3 regions of the Carnobacterium sp. 17-4 genome follow, and region 1 is predicted to be linked to each of the others. Evidence: predicted binding sites of a transcription regulator. Region 1 holds the regulator's gene; each other region holds the start of a gene.
The links. The regulator NrdR, encoded in region 1, represses ribonucleotide reductase genes. The targets are predictions, from matches to a motif close to ACACNATATATNGTGT.
Positions count from the first base shown of each region.

Region 2: nrdD (anaerobic ribonucleoside-triphosphate reductase) is a predicted target of NrdR. The motif match lies at 2,965-2,980, and genes of this name have one in related genera.
Region 3: CAR_RS11100 (deoxynucleoside kinase) is a predicted target of NrdR. The motif match lies at 1,702-1,717, and genes of this name have one in related genera.

Region 1 is NC_015391.1:754,692-759,242, forward strand. Features, by position in the region: gene polA (DNA polymerase I) at 1-825, shown strand, start outside; gene mutM (DNA-formamidopyrimidine glycosylase) at 896-1,732, shown strand; gene coaE (dephospho-CoA kinase) at 1,751-2,350, shown strand; gene nrdR (transcriptional regulator NrdR) at 2,513-2,980, shown strand; gene CAR_RS03690 (replication initiation and membrane attachment family protein) at 3,006-4,454, shown strand; gene dnaI (primosomal protein DnaI) at 4,457-4,551, shown strand, end outside.
Region 2 is NC_015391.1:232,599-237,149, reverse strand. Features, by position in the region: gene CAR_RS01210 (YwbE family protein) at 1-80, opposite strand, end outside; gene nrdG (anaerobic ribonucleoside-triphosphate reductase activating protein) at 174-734, opposite strand; gene nrdD (anaerobic ribonucleoside-triphosphate reductase) at 721-2,937, opposite strand; gene CAR_RS01195 (methylated-DNA--[protein]-cysteine S-methyltransferase) at 3,100-3,636, opposite strand; gene CAR_RS01190 (tocopherol cyclase family protein) at 3,654-4,551, opposite strand, start outside.
Region 3 is NC_015391.1:2,341,108-2,345,658, reverse strand. Features, by position in the region: gene CAR_RS11110 (AraC family transcriptional regulator) at 1-704, shown strand, start outside; gene CAR_RS11105 (hypothetical protein) at 737-1,339, opposite strand; gene CAR_RS11100 (deoxynucleoside kinase) at 1,983-2,645, shown strand; gene CAR_RS11095 (NupC/NupG family nucleoside CNT transporter) at 2,642-3,820, shown strand; gene CAR_RS11090 (sulfite exporter TauE/SafE family protein) at 3,961-4,551, shown strand, end outside.

The sequences.
Region 1 (4,551 bases):
ACACGATACATGCAGACAATTGCTCAAACGGGACGTTTAAGTTCAGTTGATCCTAACTTACAAAATATTCCGATTCGATTAGAAGAAGGCCGAAAGATTAGACAAGCGTTTGTTCCTAGTCATGAAGGTTGGGAAATATTTGCATCCGATTACTCGCAAATTGAATTGCGTGTATTGGGTCATGTTTCAGACGATAAATTACTAAAAGAAGCCTTTATTGAGGGACAAGACATCCATTCAAGTACAGCTATGCAAGTATTTGGTATTGGATCTCCAGAAGAAGTTTCTTCTGAAATGCGCCGTAGAGCTAAAGCTGTTAACTTTGGGATTGTTTATGGCATAAGTGATTATGGTTTATCACAAAACTTAGGAATTAGCCGAAAAGAAGCGCAGCATTTTATTGATACGTACTTTGAAAAATACCCTGGTGTAAAAACGTATATGGAAGATATAGTGAGAGAGGCAAAAGATAAAGGGTTTGTTGAAACGCTCTTCCAACGTCGTCGTTATTTACCAGAAATCAATTCTCGAAATTTCAATTTGCGCTCATTTGCTGAAAGAACAGCTATCAATACACCTATCCAAGGTAGTGCAGCAGATATTATAAAAATTGCTATGATTAAAATGGACCAAAAATTAAAAGAATCAACTATGAAAGCAACTATGCTGCTACAAGTACATGATGAACTAATTTTTGAAGCACCTAAAGAAGAAATTGAACAATTAAGAGCATTAGTTGTTGAAGTTATGGAAGGTGCAGTAGAATTATCTGTTCCATTAAAAGTTGATAGCAACAGTGGAAAAAGCTGGTATGAAGCGAAATAATAAAGAAAGTGTTTCTGCTATGGTTGTTGATAGCAGAAGCACTTATTTTATCTAGAAAGGAAGAAATACGTTGCCGGAATTACCTGAAGTTGAAACAGTTAGAAAAGGTTTAGAAAAACTTGTGTCAGAAGCAACGATAGAATCCGTTGATATATACTGGGATCGTATCATTTCAGGTCCAATTGAAACAACTGAGTTTAAGCGCATTTTAATGGGTGAAAAAATTATGGAATTTGACAGACGAGGCAAATACATTATCATTCGTTTTAAACAATGGGCATTGGTCTCGCATTTACGTATGGAAGGGAAGTATGAAGTAGAAGAATCATCAGCACCTCTAAAAAAACATACACATGTAGTTTTTCATTTAGCGGATGGGAGAGACTTACGTTATTTGGATGTGCGCAAATTTGGACGGATGACGCTTGTGCCGATAGGAGAAGAGTTCACTGCAACTGGGATAAAACTATTGGGCCCAGAGCCTACGGTAGAAACCTTTGATGAAGCAATTTTTTATAAAACCTTGCAAACTAAAAAAAGAGCTATCAAGCCTCTTTTATTAGATCAAAAGATAGTAGCAGGTTTAGGAAATATCTATGTAGATGAAGCACTGTTTTTAGCCAAAATGCATCCCTTAAGAACGGCAAATAGTTTACAAAAAAATGAAGTTTCTCTACTACATGAAGCCATCATAAAAGTACTTGGGGACGCAGTTGAAGCGGGTGGGACGACTATTCGTACGTATCAAAATGCTTTAGGAGAAGCGGGTTCATTTCAAGTGAAATTGTCTGTCTATGGTAAAAAAGGCCTACCATGTATTCGTTGCGGCACACCAATCGAAAAAATTAAAGTTGCGCAAAGAGGGACTCATTTTTGCCCTAATTGTCAGCGATTAATGATTGAGTAATAAAAAAGAGGCGATAGAATGACTGTGATCTTAGGATTAACTGGAAGTATTGCTACGGGTAAATCAACTGTTAGCAAAATATTTAAAGAACAAGGATTTCCTGTGGTGGATGCAGACGTTGGAGCAAGAGAAGTCGTCAAACCTGGAACAGAAGGATTAAGTGAAATAAAAAAACAATTTGGCGATAACGTTATTTTGACTGACGGTACGTTAAACCGAGCGGCATTAGGGAAGATTGTGTTTAAAGATGAAAAACAAAGAGAGAAGCTAAATATGATCTTATCTAAACGCATTTATCAATGGGTGATGGACCAAAAAAAAGAGTATTTGAAACGAGACCCTGCGATTCTTGTGTTGGATATCCCCCTTTTATTTGAGGCGGGTTATGAAAAAGAAGTGGATCAAGTGATGGTAGTAGCTACGACCAAAGAAATTCAAATCGATCGATTGATGAAGAGAGATAAGATAGGAAAAGAAGATGCAATTCAAAAAATCAACTCTCAACTTCCAATTTCAGAAAAAATTGTTCTTGGAGATAGCGTTATTGACAATAGCGGATCAACTGAAAATACGAAACAGCAAGTTATAGACTGGATAGACAAAATAACAGCCAAATAAGAGACGTAAGAACAAGTATTTTAGCTTGTTCTTTTTTTTTAGATCAAATTTGCGCCTTATTTAATCGGTTTTATCTCTAGTTTATGTGTGGTATAATAGTGTAAATAAGTGCGTACAAATAGAGTGTTAGTAAGAATAACACTTAAGATAGGAATGATAAACATGCAATGTCCACGCTGTCAAAATAATGGTTCTAAAGTTGTCGATAGTCGTCCAGCAGATGATGGGCGTGCTATTCGCAGAAGGAGAGAATGTGAAGCATGCAAATTCCGCTTTACTACGTTTGAACGAGTAGAAAAAACACCGCTTTTAGTTATTAAAAAAAATGGCACCAGAGAAGAATTTAATCGCGAAAAAATTCTAAGAGGATTGATTCGTTCGTGTGAAAAACGACCTGTAGCAATGGAACAAGTTGAAAAAATAGTTGATGAAGTAGAAAATCAAATCAGAGGACTAGGCGAAAATGAAATTGCTTCTGCTATTATCGGAGAATACATTATGGAAAAATTAGCTGACATAGATGAGGTAGCTTATATACGTTTTGCTAGTGTTTATCGCCAATTTAAAGATATGAGTGTCTTTTTAAAAGAATTACAAGAATTTGAAAGAAAAAAAGCTGGAAAAAATTAATTGAAATAGAAAGGTGGGAGTTGTTTTGGGGTATCCATGGAAAAACTTAAGTCCCAAGGATGGTTTTTTAGTAAAACAACAGGCATTGCTTTCGGATATCGATCAAAAAATTCTCACTTTTTTGTATCAACCTTTAGTAGGAAATGCTGCATACAGTCTTTATATGACTTTGTGGACAGAGATAGAAGAAGAGAATTACTGGAGTGAAGGAATCTTACATTCTGAATTGCTAGCTTTGTTAAATATTGGTATCCCTGAGTTGTATCAAGCTAGAATTAAATTGGAAGCAATAGGATTGATTAAAACATATCTTCAAACAAGTCCGACAAAGCTAATTGTCTACGAATTACAAGCTCCTCAAACGAGTAAGGTCTTTTTTAAGGACGATTTATTAAGTTTGTTGTTATTAGAAAAAGTTGGAGAACGAAAATTCAAAAAATTAAGAAATCGATTTGTTGTAGAAACTATAGATAAAAATAAGTTTCAAGAGATCACAAAGTCTTTCTTGGATGTTTTTCAGTTTGATGCTGAGTTACTAAAAAGAGAGAAAGAATTACTTAAACAGCCGGTTTCTTATATTGGTAATACAAGTTCTACAAGACCAAGAGTTGATCCTAAAACATTTGATTTGAAATTCTTTTATACAGGATTAAATCACCAATATGTCAACCGTTCTTCGATCACAAAAGAAATTGAAGAGACAATACTTGTATTGCATACGCTGTATGGCTTAGATGAGTTAGCTATGCAACAATTCGTATTAAATGCTTCGGATATCGAAACGGGTAAAATTGACGAAAAAAGATTAAAAAAATTGGCGTATGATGATTACCACAATAAAAACCAACAAAATATCTCTTTAAAAGACGTTGTAGAAAAAGATATAGAAGTAGATTCCAACCAACAAAAAATGCGTGAAACGGAGCTAACTAATAGAGGGTTAACCAAAGAAGATATTGCCGTTATTGAAGTGAGTGAGCAAATAAGTCCGGTTGATTTTATGAATTCTATTAAAGATCAAAAGGGTGGGTTTGTCACAAAACCAGAAGAGTGGACATTAGAAGAAATTGTCAAAAAAGCTAATTTGCCAACGGCCGTTATCAATATTTTGATTCACTATATTCTAGTTGTAAGGAATAACCCAACACTGGATCAAAAATTGGCCTATAAGATCGCGAATGACTGGGCGCAAGAGAAAGTTGTTGCACCTGAAGAAGCGATTCAAAAAGTGAAAAAAATGTACTCTGAAAATGCTGAAAAACGACAACAACAAGAAAATCGTAGTAAATCGTATACGCAAAACAGAGGCAAATCAAATTATGGTAATCAAACAACTATAAGAAAAGAAACGCTTCCCGATTGGGCTAAAGAAGGAAATAATCAATTGGAAGAAAAGCCGATGAGTGAAGAAGAGCAAAATGCATTTATGGAAAGATTGAAAAGAATTCAAAATTTCGGCAAAGAAGGTGAATAATGATGGAAGATATCGGTGAAAGTCTAACAAGAATGATTAAAGAGCGTAATTTGAATCATAAATATGAGGAATTAATCCAAGAAGTATTAGATGATCC
Region 2 (4,551 bases), 520 kb from region 1:
TTATTCGTGCGTTGATCTTTTTTTAAAACAATATCGACTAATCCATCAATTTTAATGTTCGCTCTTGATTTTCCATCCATTGCTATCCGCTCCTTTAACTAGTTGTAGTGTAGCACATTCTCTGCATTTCATGCTACTTCTTCCCAAAAATAAAGGATCGATTGTTTCTATCTTCAAATAAACTGATTTTTCCATAAAATAACTTCATTCTGTTTCAATGATGTTTGTACATCAATAATGCGCTGATTTGAACTTCCTCTAAACTGTAAGCTCAAATCTTTTTTCGCCAATTCAAAACGCCCGTCTACCACAACATCTAGCAAGGAAAGCAGTTCTAACTTGTCGTCAGATTCTTGCATCAATTCTTGCCAAGTATATCCTGTCCATGACCAGATATCTTTTGTTTCACCATATTCAGAACGAATTCTTTTGGCCAGTGGGACAGCCACCTGAGTATTTAAAAATGGCTCTCCGCCTAAGAGCGTTAAACCTTGGACGTAAGGTTGCCGTAAGTCTTCTATAATGGTATCTTCCAGTTCTATTGTGTAATCAAACCCGTATGCGAAATTTTGAGCGATTTTATTGTAACATCCCTTGCATGCAAACAAACACCCACTCATATACAAACTGCATCTCACACCTTCTCCATCAACAAAATTAAACGGTTTATAATCTGCGATTCGGCTTTGGCTGTAGTCCTTAGCCAGCCACTCTTTTGGTTTAGGATTTCTCATCTTGTTTCTCTTCCTTATCATTTGGCATATGTTTGACTCGTGCTAAAATTTCTTTATGTCTTCCATGAACCATTGGTCTGGCTTGAGGATTACCTAGGTAGCCACAGGTTCTTTTTACAACGTCACATGTTTCTGGATTCGTGTTGCCGCATTCTGGGCATTTAAATCCTCGTTCTGTTGGATCAAAATCGCCATCAAAGCCGCAATCATAACAATGATCAATAGGAGTGTTGGTTCCTAGGTATCCAATACGGTCATATGCGTAATCCCACACAGCTTCCAATGCTTTTGGATTCTGTTGCATATTTGGATACTCACAGTAGTGAATGAACCCTCCAGAAGTGTATTCCGGATAATCTTTTTCAAATTCTATTTTTTCGAATGGTGTCGGTTTTTTACGAACATCATAATGAAAACTATTCGTATAATACTCTTTATCTGTAATATCATCTATTACACCAAACTTTTTCGTATCTAAACGACAAAAGCGATCGGTTAAACTTTCACTTGGAGTTGAATACACACTAAAATGGTAACCCTGTTCTTCTCCCCACATATCTGCATTTTGTTTCATTTTTTTGAGGATTGTTAAAGTAAATGTTTTAGCTTCTTCATTCTTCTCCCAATCGGGCCCAAAAAATACCGTTGCTGTTTCATATAGTCCAATATACCCTAAAGATACCGTAGCACGTTTGTCTTTAAACAAATCATCAACATGATCTTCTTTTTTGAGTCGCTTCCCAAAAGCTCCATGCTGATATAGAATGGGTGCATTTTCAGGTGTGGCTTCTTTTGTCCGTTGAACACGATAAACTAGTGCATCACGACAAACCATTAGTCGTTCATTCAATATTTCCCAAAACAACTCCATACTTCCATTAGACTCCAAGGCTATACGCGGTAAATTCATGGTGACCACGCCTAAATTCATTCTCCCAGAGTTCACTTCATTTCCTTCTGTATCTGTCCACCCTTGCAAAAAAGAGCGACAGCCCATTGGAGCTTTAAAACTACCTGTTAAAGCGACAATTTTATCGTACATCAAAACATCAGGATACATTCTTTTCGTTGAACAAGTTAAAGCTAATTTTTTCAAATCGTAATTTTTATCTTCTGGATTTAAATTGATTCCTCGTTGAAGCGAAAATACAAGTTTTGGGAAAATAGCGGTTCTTTTTTCTTTACCCAAACCATTAATGCGCACAAGTAAGATGGAACGTTGAATTTCTCTTTCAAACCAATCAGTTCCCAGGCCAAATCCTAATGTTGTAAAAGGTGTTTGTCCTTGAGATGAATAAAGTGTATTGATTTCATATTCTAAGCTTTGCATTGCATCATAAATATCTTTTTTTGTTTTGTCTTTTGCGTATTGCTGCTGCTTTTCTTCACCTATAATCCATTCTTTAGCTGTTTCTAAATGTTTTTGATAATTTAAACGGCTGTATGGAGCCAATACTTCATCGATTCGGTCTGCACTACATCCGCCATATTGACTAGAGGCTACATTGGCAATAATTTGAGCCATTTGAGCTGCAGCTGTTTGGATAGAACGAGGACTTTCTACTTCTGCATTTCCGATTTTAAACCCTTCATTAAACATACTTTTAAAATCAATCAAACAACAATTTGTCATTGGAGAATAGGGTTGATAATCTAAGTCATGATAATGAATATCTCCTTTTTGATGGGCATTAGCTACATGTTTTGGCAAGAGTTTAAGGCCAATAGATTTAGCAACTACCCCCGCAGTAAGATCTCTTTGCGTATTAAAGATATTGCTGTCTTTATTCGCATTTTCATTAACTAGAGTTTGTTCTTTACGCAATAGATGGTGAATAGCATAATTGATATCCGTTGATTGGCTTCTTTCCAAATCACGACGAGACCGATAAAGTAGATAGGCTTCTGCTAAATCATGTTCGTGAGCATCTAATAAAGTATGTTCTACGATACTTTGAATTTCATAAATCTTGATATCTGCTGAAAATCGTTTTGCAATTTCCTCTTTTACTTTTGTGACAATCCCTTTTAATTCTTTCACTGTTTCTTTATCGGTCTCTTTTTCTAATGACTGGTGTGCTTTCAATAAAGCAGAAAAGATTTTTTCTTCCTTAAATTCAACTTCACGGCCATCTCTTTTCAATACTTTAAGCAAATGTTTGTTTGATATTTCACAAATACTCACGTCTTTTTCATATGCCATACGTTTACACCCTCTTATTTTCATTAAATACTATATATAGTTTTTTCAAACAACATAATTCTATATCTAGTATATACGGAACTTGCGATTTCGTCTACGCTTTTCATGAATCATAAAAAAAAGAATCATACATTGAAAAATGTATGATTCCCATGTTTTAGATTAGTTCATAGTGGCCCTGCTTAAAGCAGTCTTTTCTAGCATCAATAATTTTGCTTTCATCTCTAATGTTCCTCGATACCCAGATATTTTTCCATTTTTATGAATCACTCGATGGCAAGGAACGACAATCAACAACGGATTTCTTCCTACTGCTGTTCCAACAGCTCGATAAGAACCCGGCTGTCCAATTTGAGTGGCAATCTCTCCATATGATTTTGTTTCGCCATACGGGATGCCTTTTAAAGCTTCCCATACTTTCTGTTGAAAAAAAGTTCCATTGACATCTATTGGAAATGTAAACGTCGTTCTAGACCCCGTAAAATATTCCAAGAGCTGATGATGATACATCTCTAGTCTTATCTCATCTTCAATTAAAATGGATTTTGGGAACAGTCTTGCGATTCCTAATTCAAGTTCACTCAAAGGTTCGTTTAAAGATCCTACAAAACAAAGTCCATTTTCAGTTGCGGCTAGGGAAAGCGTTCCTAGTTCATAGTCAAAAAAACTGTAAAAAATCTTCTTTTGATCGCTTGTCATTTTTCCATCCCTTTCGTTTAAGGTTCTACTATTTCTATACCAGCTAGTTTACTAAAATCTTGATATACACTCTGACTTTTTTTATCTTTCAGAAAAATTTCAACTTCGCCAGATAAGCCTTCTTTTATCACTTTGGTCATAATGCCATCTTTTGGAGCAATCAATTCACCAGCAGTTGTAATGGTGCCTTTTATAGTCAGTTCAGCGTCTTTATTCTCAAGAAAAATAGTTACTGTATCACTCTTTTGATTCTCTATTGTAATTTTACTGTTATTGTATGTTGCAAATCGGTACTCCTTATCATCTACTACTAGAGCACAGATAAATCCTTTAAAGGTTGTCACATGAAAGGGAATATGTGCTACTGAAAAAAAGATACTAGTACTTGGATTTTTAAAATGATTTGACTGTATCCATGTGTATTCCTTTGGAAAAGAAGTACCCCAGTCTTTTTCAATGTAGCCTTTTCCCATTGTAAAATCAATTTTTTGATTATTTATATTCAAGAAGCCTTTTAAAGTATGATTCATGCTAATCACACCATGGTAACACTCCATTTTTGGAATATACGCAAACCCGCCCATAATAGAAGGGGAAAACACGGTCTTTTTTATTTCTTGAAAAGCATTTAAAATTAATTTCCCTTGAATAGTTAGCTGTTCATCCCTGAGTTGAATCGAAATAAACGATTCTGTGAATACATTATCTCCAATTTGAACTAAAAATGGTTTATGTTGATAACTAAATTCATCTAACCGGTACCGGATATACCCTGTTTTTGTAACCTGCTCATTTTGTTCATTTAACGCTACATAGATATACTGGATAAAACTATGCTCATCGCCTTTAAATAAACTCACTCCTGGAATAAAACTGATACTGGTTTTTTCGTCTATTGAAACTTGTTTATAGTAC
Region 3 (4,551 bases), 1.0 Mb from region 1:
AAGAAGCGGGATTTCAACGAAATTTGACTTGGAAAATCTTAGAATACATCCAAATTCACCATCAAGAAAAACTGACACTTCAAATGGTCAGCAAGGAATTGAAAATAAAAGAAGAGTTCTTAAATAGTCAACTGAGAGAACTTACAGGTAGAACTTTTTATCAGTTATTAAATCAAGTACGCATTCGGAACGCTGTAGCTTTGTTTCAATTTGATGATTTATCCATTAATCAAATCGGGAAAATCTGTGGTTACCAAACTGAAGCATATTTTTATAAAATGTTCAAAGAAATTATGGGCTCCACACCCTTGGATTACCGTGAGAAATTGATGGATAGACCCTATTCAGGAAAGTCCTATGATGCATGGGAAACAGCTATTTACATTCTTGAACATTGCCGCAAAGAACTTTCGATTGAAGAAGTAGCCTTAGCAATGAATTTGTCTAAGAAAAAGATCAACCATTTACTCTCTACAACGTTTGATGTGACATTTAAAGGATTACTTAATCATTTTCGTGTTCAAATCGGAAAGACTTTTTTAGTTTCCCTTGAAATGACTGTTCAAGAGGTGGCTTTATTGGTAGGATTTGCAGACTCTACTGTCTTTATCCGAAATTTCAAAACTGTTTATGGGGTAACGCCAAAACAATTGGCAAAGAAAGAAAAAGAAGTATGGATAGACAAAAAAAGAGAGTTGAGATAAAAGTCTCAACTCTCTTTTTTTGCTTAGCTAAATTAGTATTTCTTTTTAGGATGGCGATCCACTGGTTCAGGATATTTCAGTAGTAGCTCTTCTCCCGCTGGAGTGATTTTATATCCTCTAATTTTAAAATGGGGAGCAAGTTGCTCATCTGTTAAGTGTTCTGTAGCGAGTTTCATTAATTCCGGCTTTTTTAGTTTAGAATAACCGGTTAGTTCAAATTGTTTTAAAATGGCTTTTAGTTGTGCAGCATTTAGATACGGTAACGAATCAGATGCGGAAAGTTCGTTTGCGTACCCCTTTTCTTGAATTTCATCTAAGGCTTGAGCACCATTGATGCCATAATCGTATTCAAAATATTTTGGATATCCGCTCGTATTTGTGAATGTTCCAAAATTTATACGCCACAATAAAATCAAATGACCAGGCAATAAGTCTTCTTCATAACGAATCATATTTCTTTTTGGCACAAGCTTTTCAGAGCCAATAGATGCTGCAGTTAACCATCCCTCTAAATCACGTTCAGGTGAAATATAAGGAACTTCAGCATAATCTTGATAAAGTTCAAAAATAGCTTTAACCTCTGGATCACTCAAATCAAGATGGCTGTTTTGTTTGTCGATATTAGTAGTGTTCAAAAAAAAACCTCCTTTTCGTTCAATTATCTTTCTTTCCAAAAACAGAGCATATCGTATACATTAATAGTATAGTATCTTTTAATATTTCACAAGAACAGTCAAAAAACTAGGAATATAAGTGGAGTATGGATTTTAATCCGTACAGTCAGCGATTGTTAAGCGATGTAGTATGCCACAGCTAAATTAAATAATAAAAATAGACAAGCCAGGTGAGGAAATCCTGTGACTTGTCTACTTTTTATTGAAAAACTAAGTGAAAAATCAATTAGACTTTCTAATATTCAGAGATAAATATGATACAATAGGATGTCTTTCTAGACTTAAGGTATAGTAGTTAAATGAAAAACATAATTTTATTTATAACACAACATGTTGTGTTTGTTTTTTGATAAAATAGCATATAGTGTGTTTTGTATTGATAAATTTGGGAAATAGTAGTATTATAACTAAGGTGCTGCTGTATGAGTTGGTGACTATTTATAGAATAGGTAATTTTAAATGAATTGAAAATTAGCTTAATATTCGTTTAGCAAACCAATAAAAACTAAAGCAACAAAGATAATCAAGATAACAATGTTTAACTAAATAGAAAAAGGGTAGCTCAATGGGCTACTCTTTTTCCTTGAAATAAGGAGAGGGGTAGATGGCGATTTTAGTAATTGGTGGAATGATCGGAGCAGGGAAAACAAGTGTGGCTGAACTTTTAGGAGGTTCTTTGGGTACTGAGGTCTTTTATGAAAATGTAGAGGACAACGAAATCTTACCTTTGTTTTATACGGCAAGCGAAGAGGAACAAAGAGTAAAAAGGTACCCATTCTTACTGCAATTGGAGTTTTTAAATAGTCGGTTTAAAAGCATTAAAGAGGCGCTACATAACCAAAACAATGTTTTAGATCGATCAATCTATGAGGACTGGTATTTTGCGAAAGTAAATACTAAACTAGGGCGTATTTCTGAAACGGAATTTAGTATATATGAAAAGTTGCTTAATAATATGATGGAAGAATTACAAGAATTGCCAAAAAAATCACCTGATTTAATGATCTATTTGCAAGGGTCTTTTGAAACGATTCTTTACCGTATTGGTTTGCGCGGCAGAGACTTTGAACAAGATCAGGGGTTGTTAGACTATTATAGAGCCCTGTGGGAAGGTTATGACAATTGGGTTGCCAAACATTATGACGCCTCTGAGGTGTTGATTATCAACATAGATAAGATTGATGTAGTCAATAACCCGGCAGATGCTTATACGGTTGTAACAATGGTTAAAGATAAATTAGCAGAGATGGAGATAGGTAATAAATGAATAAAGTAATCACGATTTTAGGAATTATCGTTATGTTGGGGATTGTTTATCTCTTATCTGATAATAAAAAAGCTATTAATAAAAGAACAGTCTTTACTGCTTTAGGAGCGCAAATTGTTTTGTCCTTATTCTTAATTAAAGTTCCTATTGGTAGTTGGATCATTGAACAATTAGCAAGTGGTGTGACAAAGCTGTTTAGTTTTGCTAATGAAGGACTAACTTTTGTGTTTGGAGATTTATTTGGACAAGGGTATTTCTTTATTGATGTACTGGGAGTCATTATTTTCTTATCGGGCTTAACAGGTATCCTAGGTTACTTAGGTGTAGTTGGTTGGGTAGTGAAAATCATTGGAGGTGCTGTAGGTAAACTGCTAGGTACAGAGAAAGCAGAGTCGTTTGTAGCGGTGGCAAATATGTTCCTAGGCCAAACAGAATCTCCTTTCTTAGTAGCCAAATACCTGCCAAATATGACGAAATCAGAGCTGATGACGGTTTTGGTTTCAGGAATGGGCTCAATGTCAGCTTCTATTTTAGTAGGGTATAATTTGCTAGGTATTCCTATGAAATGGTTACTGATCACAACTGCCTTGGTGCCATTTGGGTCAATGCTGGTTGCTAAAATTTTGACACCTGAAACAGAAGTCAGCCAAGTATCAGACGTAACCTTAGACCGTAAAGGATCTAATACGTCAATTTTTTCTGCGATGGCTGAAGGAATCAATAATGGTTTACAAATGGTTCTAGGTATCGGTGCTAGTTTGATTGCTGTGATCTCAATTGTAGCCTTATTAAATAGTATTTTAGGTCTAGTAGGAACGAGTTTTACAGAGGCTTTAGGTTATGTCTTTCTGCCGATTGGTTGGTTGATGGGGCTAAATGGTTCTGAAGCAATGATCGCCGGGCAAATTTTAGGTACAAAAATGTCTATTAATGAATTTGTCGCTTATGCCGATTTAGCGCCTATGATGGCTGAATTATCTGACAGAGCAGTAGCTATGTTATCCATTGCTGTAGGTAGTTTTGGAGCATTTGCTAGTATCGCGATTTGTGTAACAGGATTATCAGTATTTGCACCAACTAGAAAAAATGATCTATCTAAACTTGCTCTACGAGGAATGCTAGGCGGATTTATTGTTCCTATCCTATCTGCTATGTTTGTTGGATTATTTTTATAAGAACTCAGTATACTTTTTATATTGAACTAAAAAGTCATTAACTCTAAATAGTTAATGGCTTTTTTGCTTAATATAAAGGGTCAAAATTTAATTATGATACAATAAAGATTAACTATTTAATTGTAAAAGGAGTTTTTTTAATGTCTGTTTCTGTCATTATTTTAGTTATTTTAATCGTTTTTTTAGGTTCATTGACCCGTTCTACTTTTGGGTTCGGAGATTCAGTTATTTCTATGCCTTTATTAGCGTTACTTCCACTTCCTATTCATACAAGTGTTTCTCTTATTGGTTTAACGGGTTTGTCTGTGGGGCTCATGGCCATATTTTCTGCATGGAAGTATATTGATCGCCGTATTCTTATTCTTCTTTCAATTAGCACTTTTATCGGAATTCCTATTGGGCTTTATCTAGTCAAAAATATGCCTCAAGAAAGAGTAACACTAATTCTAGGAGTTTTTCTTCTTTTCTACGGTGTTTATTCACTGATAAAACAACGATTCCAACTGGAGTTACCTAAGAATTGGAAAGAAAGCAATTTTTTGCCATTGCCTTTTGGCCTTCTTTCAGGTGTTCTTGGAAGTGCCTATAACATGAACGGAATTCCTATTGTAATTTATGGAACCTTTCGAGATTGGGAAATGAAGACTTTTCAAAGTACTCTACAAAGTCATTTTATTATTTCAAGTCTTTTAATAGTTACTGGACAAGCGTTAGGGGGATTGTGGTCAAAA